Regions from separate parts of the Burkholderia sp. Tr-20390 genome, predicted to be linked through region 2. Evidence: riboswitches for the same ligand, from Rfam matches in the RefSeq annotation. Region 2 holds a riboswitch; the other holds the start of a gene.
The links. A riboswitch is a leader RNA that binds a small molecule or an ion and turns the genes downstream of it on or off. The one in region 2 is predicted to bind manganese.

Region 1: it holds a riboswitch for manganese, as region 2 does, so the genes downstream of both, G3N98_RS36665 (TMEM165/GDT1 family protein) here and G3N98_RS02885 (sodium:calcium antiporter) in region 2, are expected to answer to the same signal.

Annotation. Positions count from the first base shown of each region.
Region 1 is NZ_JAAGPC010000265.1:9-7,594, forward strand. It holds partial or broken gene pepN (aminopeptidase N) at 1-695, opposite strand, end outside; gene G3N98_RS36660 (DUF4136 domain-containing protein) at 883-1,581, shown strand; gene G3N98_RS36665 (TMEM165/GDT1 family protein) at 1,634-2,206, opposite strand; yybP-ykoY riboswitch at 2,285-2,422, opposite strand; gene guaD (guanine deaminase) at 2,569-3,885, opposite strand; gene G3N98_RS36675 (adenosine deaminase) at 4,256-5,281, opposite strand; gene xdhC (xanthine dehydrogenase accessory protein XdhC) at 5,300-6,316, opposite strand; gene G3N98_RS36685 (disulfide bond formation protein B) at 6,927-7,439, opposite strand; partial or broken gene G3N98_RS36690 (amidase) at 7,578-7,586, opposite strand, start outside.
Region 2 is NZ_JAAGPC010000004.1:73,243-80,828, reverse strand. It holds gene G3N98_RS02915 (efflux RND transporter permease subunit) at 1-693, shown strand, start outside; gene G3N98_RS02910 (copper-binding protein) at 684-1,061, shown strand; gene G3N98_RS02905 (metalloregulator ArsR/SmtB family transcription factor) at 1,256-1,588, shown strand; gene arsB (ACR3 family arsenite efflux transporter) at 1,585-2,655, shown strand; gene arsC (arsenate reductase (glutaredoxin)) at 2,676-3,098, shown strand; gene arsH (arsenical resistance protein ArsH) at 3,091-3,813, shown strand; gene G3N98_RS02885 (sodium:calcium antiporter) at 3,895-4,905, opposite strand; yybP-ykoY riboswitch at 4,987-5,154, opposite strand; gene G3N98_RS02880 (DUF6402 family protein) at 5,711-6,955, shown strand; gene G3N98_RS02875 (hypothetical protein) at 6,928-7,586, shown strand, end outside.

The DNA of each region.
Region 1 (7,586 bases), on a different contig from region 2:
TCCATCGCATGACGCGTCTTGTCGAGATCGGCGGGCTCGACCCACACCTGCAGCAGCTTCTCCTTGCCCGAGCCGGTCGTGATCGTTTCCTCGATCGCGACGAGCTTGCCCGCGACCAGCGCGAACAGGTAGCTCGGCTTGCGGAACGGGTCTTCCCACTTCGCGAAGTGGCGGCCGTCGGGCAGGTCGCCCGAATCCACGAGGTTGCCGTTCGACAGTAGCACCGGGTACGCGGCCTTGTCGGCGCGCAGCGTCACCGTGTACGACGCCATCACGTCCGGACGGTCGAGGAAGTAGGTGATCCGGCGGAAACCTTCGGCTTCGCACTGCGTGAAGAAGTTGCCGCTCGACACATAGAGGCCCGACAGCGTCGTATTCTGGTCAGGTGCGCATGCGCTTTCGAGCGTCAGCTCGAACGCTTCGGGCACGTTCTCGACCGTCAGCCCGTGTTCGTGCGCACGCACGGCGCCATGCGGCGCGCCATCCAGCCAGGCGCCGAGGAATTCGAGCGCTTCGCCCATCAGCTCCAGGTGCGGCGCGGGCGCGGCGTCCGGATTGCGGCGCACGCGCATCGTATTCCTGACGATCGTACGGGCCGGCGCAAGATCGAATTCGAGCGCGACGGCATCGATGAGGAAGGCCGGCGGCGTGTAGTCGGCGCGGCGGATCACGGTGGAGGAGGCGTTGTCGGACATGGTCGTCGAGATCGGTGGAGTGGGGGACGGGCCCGTGGCACGGGCCGGGCGAACCGGGCCATTGTACAAAGGCTGGCGGCCGCGTGCCGGGCGAACTTTTTACCGGTTCCGGGAGTCCGCGTATTATCGGCATCCCGTTACGGTTCGCGCGGTGCGACGAACGGGTGACGGATCGAAGAGGATCAACATGAAACGCGAATGGATTCAACGCGGTGCGTGCTGGGCGGCGGTGCTGTGCGTGGCGCTGCTGACCGGCTGCACCAGCTACGTGACGACCCAGGTCACGGCCTTCTCCGACTGGAGCGGCAGCGACGCGACACGCACCTATGCGTTCACGCGCACCGAGGCGCAGAAGAACAGCATCGAGCAGTCGACCTATGAGCCGATCGTCGCGAACGAGCTGTCGACGTATGCGTTCCGGCAGGTGCCGCAGGCGCAGGCGCGGTATCTCGTCGGGCTGACCTATGCGGTCGGCAGCGATCTCGTGACGGTGCCGCAGCCGGTCTATTACGATCCGTGGTTCGCGCCCGGGCCGTACTGGCGGCGCGGGCCGTGGGGCCCGTGGGGTCCCTGGGGGCCGATGCCGGCCGGCTACGTCGCGCAGACGTACCAGGTGTTCGACTACACGCTCGGCATCCGCATCACCGAGCGCGCGACGGGCAAGGAGGTGTACAACGTGTCCGCGCGCACGACCGGCGACAACGGTACGCTGCTGTACGCGATGCCGTTCCTCGCGCGCAGTGCGCTCGCCGATTTCCCGCTGTCCAACGGCGCGGTTCGCTCGGTCCGGCTGCCGGTCGACAAGCGCGGCGGCCCGGCGGCGCCGGCCGCCAACGAACGCGTGGTGCCGGCCGCGCCCGCGTCGGGTGCCGCTGCCGCGAAGTAACGCGGGATCCCTCTCGGCGCGGCCGTCCGGCCGCGCCGGCCATGCCCTTCCGTCAGACCCCGATACCCAGCAGCGCCAGCGCGCCGAGCACGACGAACAGCACGGCCGCGATCGCGTGCACGAGCTTCGTCGGCAGGCGGTGCGCGAAGCGGTCGCCGAGCAGGATCGCGGGCACGTTCGCGAGCATCATCCCGAACGTCGTGCCGGCCACGACACCGAGGTAGTCCTGGAAGCGCGCGGCCAGCGCGACGGTCGCGATCTGCGTCTTGTCGCCCATTTCTGCGAGGAAGAATGCGACGAGGGTCGCACCGAACACGCCGAGCCGTGAGCGGTTGGCATTGGCTTCGTCGGCATCGAGCTTGTCCGGCACGAGGATCCACAACCCCATCGCGATGAACGAGAACGCGAGCGCCCAGCGCATGATCGACGGTGTGACGAGCACGCCGAGCCATTCGCCGAGCGCGCCGGCGAAACCGTGGTTCACGAGCGTCGCGACGAGCACGCCGAGAATGATCGGCACCGGCTTGCGATAGCGCGCGGCGAGTACGAGGGACAGCAGTTGGGTCTTGTCGCCGATTTCAGCGAGGGCGACGGCGCCGGTGGAGATCAGGAAGGCTTGAGACACGTATGGGGTTCCACGGGCCGATGTTGTGCGTGCGAGCGACGATCCACCGCGCGCCGGGCCCTGATGCGGCGCGCTGTGAACCATCGGTCTCGCCAGGCCTCGGTGGCTGCGTCCGCCATGGCCGTACGGCCAAGTCTGTTGACGGACGCCTCCGTCACGATGCGCGCCGGGAGCGCGGGACATCGAGCGGAGCGGCTACTCCCCAATGAGCGGCGAATTCTAGCACGGTGCGTTGCGCGCGGGAAAGCGGTTGGCGGGCGCTGTGCCCGGAGTCGGGGCGGGATCGGCGTACGGCAGTCTCGGCGGCCCGGCACGCGCGGCGGTGGAGGCCCGCGCGGGCCGGGGCGACCCCCGGCAGGTCGTTACGCGGCGGGGCGGCGTGCCGCGCCGCGCTCGTGGACGAGTTGGCCGGCCGCATAGGTGCGGTACACCGCGCGGTCGTCGCCGAGCAGCGCGAACGCGAACAGCAGTTCCTCGAGCGAATCCGCGCGTTTCGTGCGGCGCGCGAGCAGCGGCGTGGCCTGCGGATCGAGCACGACGAAGTCGGCCTCGGTGCGCGGTGCGAGCGTGCCGACCGTATCGGCGAGGTCGAGCGCCTGCGCGGCGCCGGCCGTCGCGAGCCAGAACATTCGCGTCGCGCTCAGGTGGTGGCCCGACAGCCGCGCGACCTTGTGCGCTTCGTTCATCGTCTGCAGCATCGAGAACGACGTGCCGCCGCCGACGTCGGTCGCGAGCGTGACGGGCACGTCGTATTCGCCGGCCTTGTCGAAATCGAACAGCCCGCTGCCGAGGAAGAAGTTCGACGTCGGGCAGTGCGCGACGACGGTGCGCGTCTCGGCCATCCGGCGGCGGTCCTCGTCGTCGAGGTGGATGCAGTGGCCGTACACCGCGCGCGGGCGCAGCAGCCCGTAGCGGTCGTAGATATCGAGATAGCTGCGATGGCCGGGGAACAGCTCGGCCACCCATTTCACCTCGTCGACGTTTTCCGCGACGTGGCTCTGCACGAACACGTCCGGATGGCGGCGCGCGAGTTCGCTGCACGCCTCGAGCTGCGCCTCGGTCGACGTCGGCGCGAAGCGCGGCGTGAGCGCGTACATCTGGCGGCCCTTGCCGTGCCAGCGGTCGATCAGCTCGGCACTGTCGTCATAACCCGATTGCGCGGTATCGCGCAGGAATTCGGGGCAGTTGCGGTCCATCAGCACCTTGCCCGCGATCATCCGCAGGTCGCGCGCATCGCTTGCCGCGAACAGCGCATCGGCCGACTGCTTGTGCACCGTGCAGTAGACGAGCGCGCTCGTCGTGCCGCAGGCGAGCAGTTCGTCGACGAAGAAGTCGGCGACTTCGCGCGCATGCTCGGGATCGCCGAACTGGCGCTCGGTCGGGAACGTATACTTGTCCAGCCACGGCAGCAGGCCCGGCGCCGGCGACGCGATCATGTCCGTCTGCGGATAGTGGATGTGCGTGTCGATGAAGCCGGGCACGATCAGCTTGTCGCGCAGGTCATGGACGATCGCGTCGCGCGCGAGCGTCGCGGCGAGCTGCGCGTACGGGCCGGCCGCCACGACCTTGCCGTCGTCGACGACCAGAAGGCCGTCGGTCTCGTAGTTCGCGGCCTGGCTCGATTGCGCCGGGTCGCCGTTGAAGGTCAGCAGCTGGGAACGGAAAGCGGTTTGCGTCATGACGAATGGTCCTGCATCAAGGTAAGGCGAACAGAAGAAAACGGGCGACGCCGCACGGGGGCAACGTGGCGCCTGGCGAGCGGGTGCGGCACGCTGCGTGCGGCACGACCGGAAGCGATTGCGCGGGCGAACGTGGCGGCCGAAGCCGCCGGCGAGTGGTTGCCGGCGGGCCTCGCAGCCGTTGCGCTCACGACCGATGCGGCCGCGCGCGAAACGGCAAATCGCGACGGCAGGCATGCGCGAGCGACGACGCACAGCGCCGTCGCCGCGCGCTCACGCCCGCGGTCGTCCCGGCGCAAGGCCGGGCCGGTGGTCGCGAAGCGGATGCCGTTGCCGTGTTTCATCTGTCAGCGTTCCTCGATGCCGGCCGTCACGCGGCCTGCCAGTACGCGTCGAGGCGCGCGTACAGCGCGTCGCGCTGCGCCGGTTCGATGAACGACGCCTCGAAGCCGTTGCGGATCACCGCATGGACTTCGGCATCCGTGAGTTGCAGCCCTTCGGCCGTCGCGAAGTAGTTTTCATTGACGTAGCCGCCGAAATAGGCCGGATCGTCGGAGTTGATCGTCACCGCGACGCCGCGATCGAGCAGCGCCTTCAGCGTGTGCTTCGCCATGTCGTCGAACACGCACAGCTTGAGATTCGACAGCGGGCAGACGGTGAGCGCCGTACGCGATTTCGCGAGGCGCTCGACGAGCGCCGCGTCCTCGATGCTGCGCACGCCGTGGTCGATGCGGTCGACCTTCAGCACGTCGAGCGCTTCGTAGATGTACGCCGGCGGGCCTTCCTCGCCTGCGTGCGCGACGAGCTTCAGCCCGAGCGCGCGCGCCTTCTCGAACACGCGTGCGAACTTCGTCGGCGGATGACCGAGCTCGGACGAGTCGAGGCCCACGCCGATCAGGCGATGGCGATAGCGCTCGAACAGCGGCAGCGCGGATTCGAACGTCGCGAGCGCGTCCTCTTCGGACAGGTGGCGCAGGAAGCACAGGATCAGCTTGCTCGACAGCCCGCGTTGCTCGGCATCGGCGAGTGCACGCTCGATGCCCGCGACCACCGTCTCGATCGGCACGCCGCGCTCGGTGTGCGTTTGCGGATCGAAGAACAGCTCGGTGTGGACGACGTTGTCGGCGAGCGCGCGTTCGCAGTACGCGGCCGTCATGTCGTAGAAATCCTGCTCGGTCAGCAGCACGCTCGCGCCGGCGTAATAGATGTCGAGGAACGACTGCAGGTCGGTGAACGCGTATGCGGCGCGCAGCGCGTCGATCGAGTCGTACGCGAGCTTCACGCCGTTGCGCTGCGCGAGCGCAAAGATCAGTTCGGGCTCGAGCGAGCCTTCGATATGGATGTGCAGCTCCGCTTTCGGCGCGCGGGCAATCTTGTCCTTGAATGTCGGGGTCATGGCGTCGTTCTTGGTCGGTCAGTAGGTAGGGGAAGCCTGCGTGGACGCGTTTGCATTCGCGTTTGCCTCGACGGCCTGCAGCAATTGCGCAGCCACCGAGATCGCGATTACTTCGGGTGCCTTGTCGATGATGCCTTCGACACCGATCGGGCAGCGCATCCGCGCGACCTGGGCCGGGTCGATGCCGATCGCGGCGAGACGATGATCGAACTGCACGCGTTTCGCGTGCGAGCCGGTCATCCCGAAGTACGCGTAGTCGGCACGACGCAGGATGCGCTCGGCCAGCACGAAATCGAGTGCGTGGTCGTGCGTCATCACGACGAAGTACGACTGCGGCGGTGCGGCGTCGACCGCGTCGGCCGGGGCAGCGGCCGCTTCGATCGCGAGGTTGCCGATGCCGGCGAGCGCGTCGGCCGGCGGGAACACCGCATCGGGCCCGTCGATCCAGCGCACGTGGCACGGCAGCGTCGCCAGCACCTTCACGAGCGCGGTGCCGATGTGCCCGGCGCCGAACAGCACGACGGGGAACGCATACGGCGCGATCGTTTCGGTCATCAGCGACACGCCGCCGGTTTCCCACAGCAGGCAGTCGGCACGCGCGGCTTCCGATTCGGGCTCGCTCAACAGCGGCGCGCCCGGCGAGGGGCCGAATGATACGCTACGCACGGTCGCGGCGCCGGCCGCGACACGCTTCGCGAGCGACATGATCCAGCCGAGATCGCCCACATCGAGCCGCTCGAACGCGAGCACCACGGCGCCGCCACAGCACTGGCCGAGACTCGGGCCGAGCGCGAGCCGTTCGAGCCGGCGTGCGTGCGGCACGTGCGCGCCATCCTTCAGCAGATGCCGCGCGATCTCGATCGCCTTCCATTCCAGATGACCGCCGCCGATCGTATGGCGGGCCGTGTCGCGCGTGACGAGCATCTTGGTGCCGGCTTCGCGCGGCGCGGAGCCGTCGGTGTGCGCGACCGTCACGAGCACGGCCGCTTCGCCGTGCGCGAGCAGTTGCTGCAGATCGCCGAGCCAGGCTTCCATCAGCACGCTCCGTTCGGGACGACGCGGCACGACACGCGGCGCGGGCTGGCGGGCGTGGCGGCAACGATGACGGACGGGAGCGAGGCGGGCCGGCCGCACGGCCGATGCAGTGCGGCGGCAGCGCGCGAACGGCGCGCGCGGACGGCATGAGGGTGACGGATGCGGATGGTTTGCGTTGTCATGATGAATCCAGTCGACATTGCGGATCGGGCGCGCGTTACGCAGGGGTGGTGAGACCGCCTGGCCTCGCGCACGTAGATCGCCATCCAGTCACGAAGATAGCACCGCGAGGCGACGGGAACATCGCCAGGCGGTGATCCGGGCTATCAGGAGGCGATCATGTCGATCATAGGCCCGCCGCGCGGGATCGGGGCGCCAATGCGCGCACATCGGGCCGAAACGCAGGCGTGGCGGGGCTGGGCGCGGAACTCGCGCGATGCGCGTTCGCCCGGAGACCCGGGCGGCGGCGGGGTAGGTGTTTACGCTCGACGGGCCGGATGCGGCTCGCCGGGCTGGGCCGGCGGGCGCGCCGGAGCCGGGCGGTCACCGGCCGGCGGTAGTGTGCGGCCCGGGCGAACGGGCCGCGCGCAGGCCAGTCGACACCGGCCGGTCAGGCCACGAGCTTGCGGCGATGGCGCCAGAGGCTCGCGGCGACCGCGACCAGGATCACGGCGAAGCCGATCAGCGCCCAGCCGGGCAGCAGGATGCCGAAGATCGGCGGGTAGACCGTCTCGCACAGTCCGGCGACCTTGAACATGCCGGGGAACCACTGCGCGGGCGGCAGGCTGTCGACGATCGGCTGCAGCGTGTCGAAGCCGCAGCTGAAGCCCGGATTCATCTGGATCGACAGGTGCCGGGCGGCCGTGCCGACACCGCCGGCCGCGGCGATCGCGATCAGCAGCTCGAGCACCCAGACACCGCGCCAGTTGCGGATCCCGGCGGCCAGGAACGCGAAGATCCCGATCGCGCAGAAGAAGTAGCGCTGGATGATGCACAGCGGGCACGGATCTTCGTTCTTCACGTACTGCAGGTAGAGCGCACCGGCCAGCAGGGCGATGCACACCCATCCGAGCAGCATCAGCAGGCGGCGTTCGCGGCGGATGGCGAGCGTGTAGTCGTTCATGTCGGCGGGGTTCCTCGTGGTCGGTCCGGAAAACAATCGCGCGATTTTAGCGCGAACGGTCTGGCACGAAACTGACAGCGCGCGTGCGGCAACCTGCCGCACCGCGCGTCCTGCCCGTCGGCGCCCGGCTGGCGGCGCTCAGCGGAT
Region 2 (7,586 bases):
ACGATGCAGCAAGCCGTCGCGCGGCAGGTCGCGTTGCCGCCCGGCTATTCGATCGCGTGGTCGGGGCAGTTCGAGTATCTCGAACGCGCGGCGGCCAAGCTGCGCACCGTCGTGCCGGTGACGCTCGTGGTGATCTTCGTGCTGCTGTTCCTCACGTTCGGCTCGGCGGCCGATGCGCTGCTGCTGATGTCGACGGTGCCGTTCGCGCTGGTCGGCGGCTTCTGGCTCGTGTGGGCGCTCGGCCACGCGGTGTCGGTCGCGACGTCGGTGGGCTTCATCGCGCTCGCGGGCGTGGCCGCCGAATTCGGCGTCGTGATGCTGCTGTACCTGAAGGGCGCGCTGCAGCGCCGGCTCGACGCCGGCGAACCACTCACCGATGCGCTGCTGCTCGACGCGATCCGCGAAGGCGCGGTGCTGCGCGTGCGGCCCAAGGCGATGACGGTGGCCGTCGTGCTCGCCGGCCTCGTGCCGATCATGGTCGGGCACGGTGCCGGTTCCGAAGTCATGCAGCGCATCGCCGCGCCGATGGTCGGCGGCATGGTCACCGCGCCGCTGCTGTCGATGTTCGTCATTCCCGCCGCCTGGCTCCTGCTGCAGCGCCGTCGTGCGCGAAGCGCGGGCCATGCGTGGCATTCCGAAGCAGTTCCTCACGGCACGAACGTGCCATCCATCCCAACCGGAGAATCCCGATGAAGAAGTTGATTGCCGTCACCGTTGCTGCTGCCGCCGTGCTTGCTGCCGGCACGCTCGTCACCCCCGCCTTTGCAGCCGGCGACATGGCCGGCATGGACATGTCCGGCATGAAGATGTCGTCGGGCGGCATGGCCGAATCGAATGCCGCGCTGACCGACGCCGAAGTGAAGAAGGTCGATGCCGCGACCGGCAAGATCACGCTGAAGCACGGCGCGCTCGAGAACGTCGGGATGCCGCCGATGACGATGGCGTTCAAGGCGAAGGACGCGGCGATGCTCGAGCACGCCCATGCGGGCGACAAGGTCAAGGTGCGGATCGAGAAGGTCGACGGCACGCTGACGATCGTCAAGCTGGTGAAGGCGTCCTGACCTGAGCGCATGCCGGTGCGTCGCCCGTCCGCGAGGCGGGCGGCTGCACCGGTGCCGTGCGCGTCGGGCCGGAAGCCGCGCGTGCGGCCGGGTTTGACGGTGCGCGAAGGGCTGGGGAGCGGCCACGCACGGGATTCGCACCTTCATTTCAACAATGCTTGAAATATTGAAATGATGGCGCTATCCTTCGCGCCATGGACTCCAATCTCGTCGTGCGCGCCCTGGGCGCGCTTGCTCATGAAGCGCGCCTGGCCATCTTTCGCGCGCTGGTCGTGGCCGGGCCCGAAGGGCTGCCGGCTGGTGCGATCGCCCAGCAGATCGGGCTGTCGCCATCGAGCCTGTCGTTTCATCTGAAGGATCTGTCGCATGCCGACCTGGTCACCGCGCGCCAGGACGGCCGGTTCATCTATTACGCGGCGAATTTCGAATCGATGAGCGGGCTCATCGGGTTCCTGACCGAGAACTGCTGCGCCGGCGCGGCCTGCGGCGTGCCGACGGCGCCCGATTGCTGCGGAGGCGATGCATGACCGGCTCGGACGTTGCACAACCGCAAGCCGTGGCGGCGCAGCCCGCCATCGGCTTCTTCGAGCGCTACCTGAGCGTCTGGGTGGCGCTGTGCATCGTGCTCGGCATCGCGCTGGGCCAGGCGCTGCCCGGGCTCTTTCAGCACATCGGCCGCATGGAATACGCGCAGGTCAACCTGCCCGTCGGGCTGCTGATCTGGGTGATGATCGTGCCGATGCTGGTCAAGGTCGATTTCGGCGCGTTGCATGAGGTTCGGCAGCATGTGCGGGGGATCGGCGTGACGCTCGTCGTGAACTGGCTCGTCAAGCCGTTTTCGATGGCGCTGCTCGGCTGGCTGTTCATCCGGCAGCTGTTCGCGCCGATGCTGCCCGCCGACCAGATCGACAGCTATATCGCCGGCCTGATCCTGCTGGCCGCCGCGCCGTGCACGGCGATGGTGTTCGTGTGGAGCCGGCTGACGGGCGGCGATCCGCTGTTCACGCTGTCGCAGGTCGCGCTGAACGACAGCATCATGGTGATCGCGTTCGCGCCGCTGGTCGGCCTGTTGCTGGGAATGTCCGCGATCACGGTGCCGTGGGCGACGCTGCTCACGTCGGTCGTGCTCTACATCGTCATCCCGGTGATCCTCGCGCAAGTGTGGCGCAGGCTGTTGCTCGCGAAGGGGCCGGCGGCGTTCGACCGCTCGATGGCGAAGATTGGCCCTTGGTCCATCGCCGCGTTGCTGGCCACGCTGGTGCTGCTGTTCGCGTTCCAGGGCGAGGCGATCCTGAAGCAGCCGCTGGTGATCGCGCTGCTCGCGGTGCCGATCCTGATCCAGGTGTTCTTCAATGCAGCGCTCGCCTATGGGCTCAATCGTCTCGTCGGCGAGCAACACAGCATCGCGTGTCCGTCGGCGTTGATCGGTGCGTCCAATTTCTTCGAGCTGGCCGTGGCCGCCGCGATCAGCCTGTTCGGCTTCCACTCGGGCGCCGCGCTCGCGACCGTCGTCGGCGTGCTCGTCGAAGTGCCGGTGATGCTGCTCGTCGTGCGTGTCGTCAACCGTTCGAAGCGCTGGTACGAGTGCGCGTGAAACCATTCAGGAATCCGGAAATGACCGACATCACGATCTATCACAACCCCGATTGCGGCACGTCGCGCAACACGCTGGCGATGATTCGCAACGCCGGCGTCGAGCCGCGTGTCGTGCTTTACCTCGAAGCGCCGCCGAGCCGGGCAGAGCTGCGTGCGCTGATCGCGGCGATGGGCGTGCCCGTGCGCGACGTGCTGCGGCGCAAGGGGACACCGTATGAAGCGCTCGATCTCGACAATCCGAAGTGGAGCGACGACGACCTGATCGGCTTCATGGTCGCTCACCCGATCCTGATCAACCGCCCGATCGTCGTGACGCCGCTCGGCACGCGGCTGTGCCGTCCGTCCGAGCAGGTGCTCGACATCCTGCCCGATCCGCAGAAGGGGCCGTTTGCGAAGGAAGACGGCGAAATCGTGATCGATGCGGAGGGCAAGCGTGTCTGAGCGACTGAACGATCTGCCGCAACTCGATGCCACGCTGTTTCGCGTGCCGGACGCGAGCCGGTTGCAGCCCGCGCAGCCGTCGACGCATCCGCCTCGAATCGTGTTGCTCTACGGGTCATTGCGCACGCGCTCGTTCAGCCGGTTGCTGGTCGAGGAGGCGGCGCGGTTGCTGGCGGCGATGGGCGCCGAAGCCAGGATCTTCAATCCGGCCGGCTTGCCGCTGCCTGACGATGCGCCCGACGACCACCCGAAGGTGGCCGAGTTGCGCGAGCTCGTGCAATGGTCGGAGGGCATGGTGTGGTGCTCCCCCGAGCGGCACGGCGCGATGACCGGCGTGATGAAGGCGCAGATCGACTGGATTCCGTTGTCGGTCGGCGCGGTGCGGCCGACGCAAGGCAAGACGCTGGCGGTCATGCAGGTCAGCGGCGGATCGCAGTCGTTCAATGCGGTCAACCAGATGCGCGTGCTCGGGCGCTGGATGCGCATGCTGACCATCCCGAACCAGTCGTCGGTCGCGAAGGCGTTCATGGAATTTGGCGACGACGACCGGATGAAACCGTCCGCGTATTTCGACCGGGTCGTCGACGTCATGGAGGAGCTGGTCAAATTCACGCTGCTGACGCGCGACGTCGGCGTGTATCTGACTGACCGCTACAGCGAGCGCAAGGAAAGCGCCGAGCAACTGTCGCAGCGTGTGAACCAGACGCGCATCTGAATCGCTTGCGGGCCGCCGGCGCGATGAGGCTTCGTTCGCGCCGGGCAGCAGGATCGCGCCCGGCGCGTCCATTGAGCCATTTCAGCGCGCCAGCGTCAGGAACAAATACCCCGCATACCCCGCGCCGTTCGCGAGCAACGCCCAGATCGCGAGCCCGCGCGTGCGTGCATTGACGCGCAGCCATGCCGCCGCCGCGAGCGTGATGATCACGCCGGTCAGCACTTCGGGGCGCGGCTCCCACGGCGTCAGCATGATGCCGATCGCCGGCAGCAGCGTGCCCTGGAACACCATCGCGCCGGTGATGTTGCCGAACGCGAGCGTGTCCTTCCTGCGGCGGATCCACAGCACGCTGTTGACCTTCTCCGGCAGTTCCGTCGCGATCGGCACGATGATCAGCGACAGCAGCAGCGCCGATATGCCCAGCGCGTGCGACACGCCTTCCACGCCGTGAATGAAACCCTTCGCCCCGCCGACCAGCAGCGCGACGCCGAGGAGCAGTTGCAGCGCGATCGTCGCGAGGTTGGTCGGCACACCCAGGCGTGACAGGAACATCGTGTGCGGCGCCTCGGTGCCGTGCCCGGCATCGACGAGCTGGCTCGACGCCCGGAACGTCATCACGACATACATCACGTAGATGCCGACCAGCGTCGCCGCGAGCAACGCACGCACGGCCCCGTTGTGATGCGGGACGAACATCGCGGCGGTGGCCAGCGAGAACGCGGCGAGAAAGTAGTTCATGTCGCGCACGAAGCCCGTGCGTTCGGGCGCGATCGTGCCGCGCAGCCCGCGCGAGCGGATCACGGCGAGCGTCATCAGGAAGGTGGTGAGCGTCGCGAGCATCAGCGGCGCGCCGAGAATCGCGCCGACGCCGATCTCCTCGTTCACGGCCTGGTTCGCGGTGCCGCCGGCGAGCGCGAGCAGCGGCACCATCGTTTCGGGCAACGCGGTGCCGACGGCCGCGAACAGCGAACCGGTGACGCCTTCGGAAATCTTCAGGCGTTCGCCGAGATGTTCGAGCGCATTGGTGAAGACCTCGGCGGCGATGAGGATGACGACCAGCATGAACGCCAGTTCGACAAACATGAGAGTCATGCGGCACCTCCGCAGGCATGCGCGCGGACGGCGGCGAAACGCGGGGAGAGGGCGGTGTGGGACATGGGGACTCCGTGGTCGGACGCTGACGAACCATGGCGCATCCGCCGACGTCCGACCAGGAACGACGCGATGCGCCCATGGTCTCGCCAGGCCAATCAGGCTGATCGTGCCACGGCTGCAGGCCGAGTGTGTTGACACGATCGCTTTCCGGGGACGGAAAGCAGGCTACTCCCCAAAGACGAAAGGCAGTCTAGCCGGGCGGATTGCTTTCGACAAGCCTTCATCTCAAATTCCCGGCAGAACCCGTCGCAGCAGTACGCGCGCCTCTCGTCGGTGATGTGCTGCATCTGTCCTTTGAGGGGCGGCAGGCTAATCATGCCTGAGCGATGGGCATGGACTGACGATCTGAGATGGTATTGACGAACGGTTGTCGACCATCTTCGTGTGACCGGAGTGCAATTCCGTCAAGAGCGTTCGTGGCGGGATGCGATACACGTACCACCGCGGCTCGCCGAGGCGAATCTGTTCATTCCACGCGCCAGGCACTCGTGGATGCTGACACGGTTGCCAAAATGGATAGACAAGAGGCTGCGGAACTCGAGGACCCAATGTCGGGCTGTCTGGCCACGAAACCTTCCGTAACAATCGTGCCGCCGGAAAACTGCTCGTGCCTCTACGACCCACGTAGGTTTGGCTTGATCTGGCAAGTCATCCTCATTATTGCCGTTGGGTTTGTGGTTGGAATTGTCGGGGTTTTGATTACGCTGAGACCGGTTCTCTTGCGAATCACTATTCAAGCGTTATGCTCGACGTCAAAAAAGTCCCGTATTACCAGCTGGAATCTGGAGTCTTCTATCGCGGCAAACGGTGGAAATGTCGCGCTGGCGTGGTCGGATGCGTTCCCATCGACACGCAGCAAACAATCTCGTTCGACAGGCGTGCGCCGAACGAGCCACCATCGCCGCCCAAGACACCCGTTCCGGTCAAAGCGCATCACACGTCCACTCCTGCGCCAGCGCCCACCAAACCGCAACCGAGCGACAAGCCTCGAGACGCGGAGCAAGCCGACAAACTGCCCAAGTTCGATCTTCAGGACATCCCCAAAGCGATGGACAAGATGGGCTGGCCAATCTCGGCCAAGCTCGCGCGAGAATGGTTTGCGCGCCCAAGACACGTCTATGACGACGACCTCAATTCTGTACAGCCGATCGATGACACGACGGTTTCCCTGGATTGGGCGCTGAAATTTCGCGGTGCAACCGAGCGATTCAATCAACTTGTCCGGCAAGCGATTTACACACCGAATGCCGCACGAGCAGTCACGAAAGTCCTGGCGCCCGTGGTCGAGCGGAGTTTTTCGGCCGGGCAATTGAATGCAGCAGGTATCGCTATCGACACCTCACCGTTTCTGAAGGACCCGCTCCAGTTTCACATCGCCTGGGGATTCCAGTACCAGCCCGTCTCATCCCTCGACACGCTTGACGGTACCGCGATGACTGATTTGACCGGCGCCCTGGCGAACTTCAATTTCTACGCTGCCGTAGGGAAGGCTGCCGTAACTGGCGAACGCTTTTATCAATACGAAGGCAAGAACAAGATATTCTGTCTCGAGCCTGTCGCACAGATTACCCACGTCTATGTCTACATCAAAGACAGCTACTCGTTCAACGACGATTCGCTTTCCAAGAGCCAATACCTCGGCCACTGGAACAAGAACGGGATGGTTCTGTCCTACGCCGCGGCAGTCAACGATTTTTTCAAAGGCAGCAACTTGAACGTCGGGAACTCGACTATCGAAGAATGGCGCTACCTCCCCACGGGCGAAGAGGTCGACAAGCCGATCGACAAACGCACAAGCCTCTTTCGGAAGTTCCTGGCGAAGGATGTCTACTGGCCTGTTCATAACAAGACGTACCGCGACTGGAGGTCGGCGCATAATCGTGGTGGCGACTTCATGGTCTACAGTCGCCCCAAACTCATCAAGCTGAACAAGCCGATCATTCTGAAATTCGATACCGTATGCAGAACCATCCCGGCCGAGCAATGAAGGCGATCTCCACCGTTTTCAAAGTGGTCTTGACCGTTGTCGTCTTGTGCCTGGTTGTCGCCATTGCGTGGATGTTCCTGCCGGCCCACACGCGGAACGCGATCACGCTTTTCTCGCTCAAGAATGCGAAGGGCATGATCTTCGCCATCACGTCGATCATCTTCGTGCTCTACTTCTACTGGTTTGTTAGAAATATCGACCACTTCAGCCGAATGAAACGCGTAGGACTGGCGGTCGTCACGCTGAGCTTCCTGGTGTTCTTCTATCTCGTCAACTTTCGCGGGATCACGACCGACGACACCGATTGCCAGCGATTCAACTACAACGCCAAGCTGAACGGTGGCGTCAAGCAGATCGATGGCACAACCTATATCGTCAACATCTGCGGCAGTGGCCGCAGCGGCAATGGCCTTTTTGCTGATCAGAACGAGCAGGTCAAAATCGTCGTGGCCGATGCGCACGGGTCGACCCTCGCGACCCGGCTATTTTTCGTCTTTTGGAGCGGCCGGCCCGGAAATGATCCGATCGAGATCCATGACGGAAAGCTGATCTACTTCGACGCATCGGATGCGTACGACAGCACACGGACGATCTCGATGCCGCCTTCCACGATGGATTGGGTCGCGGCGAG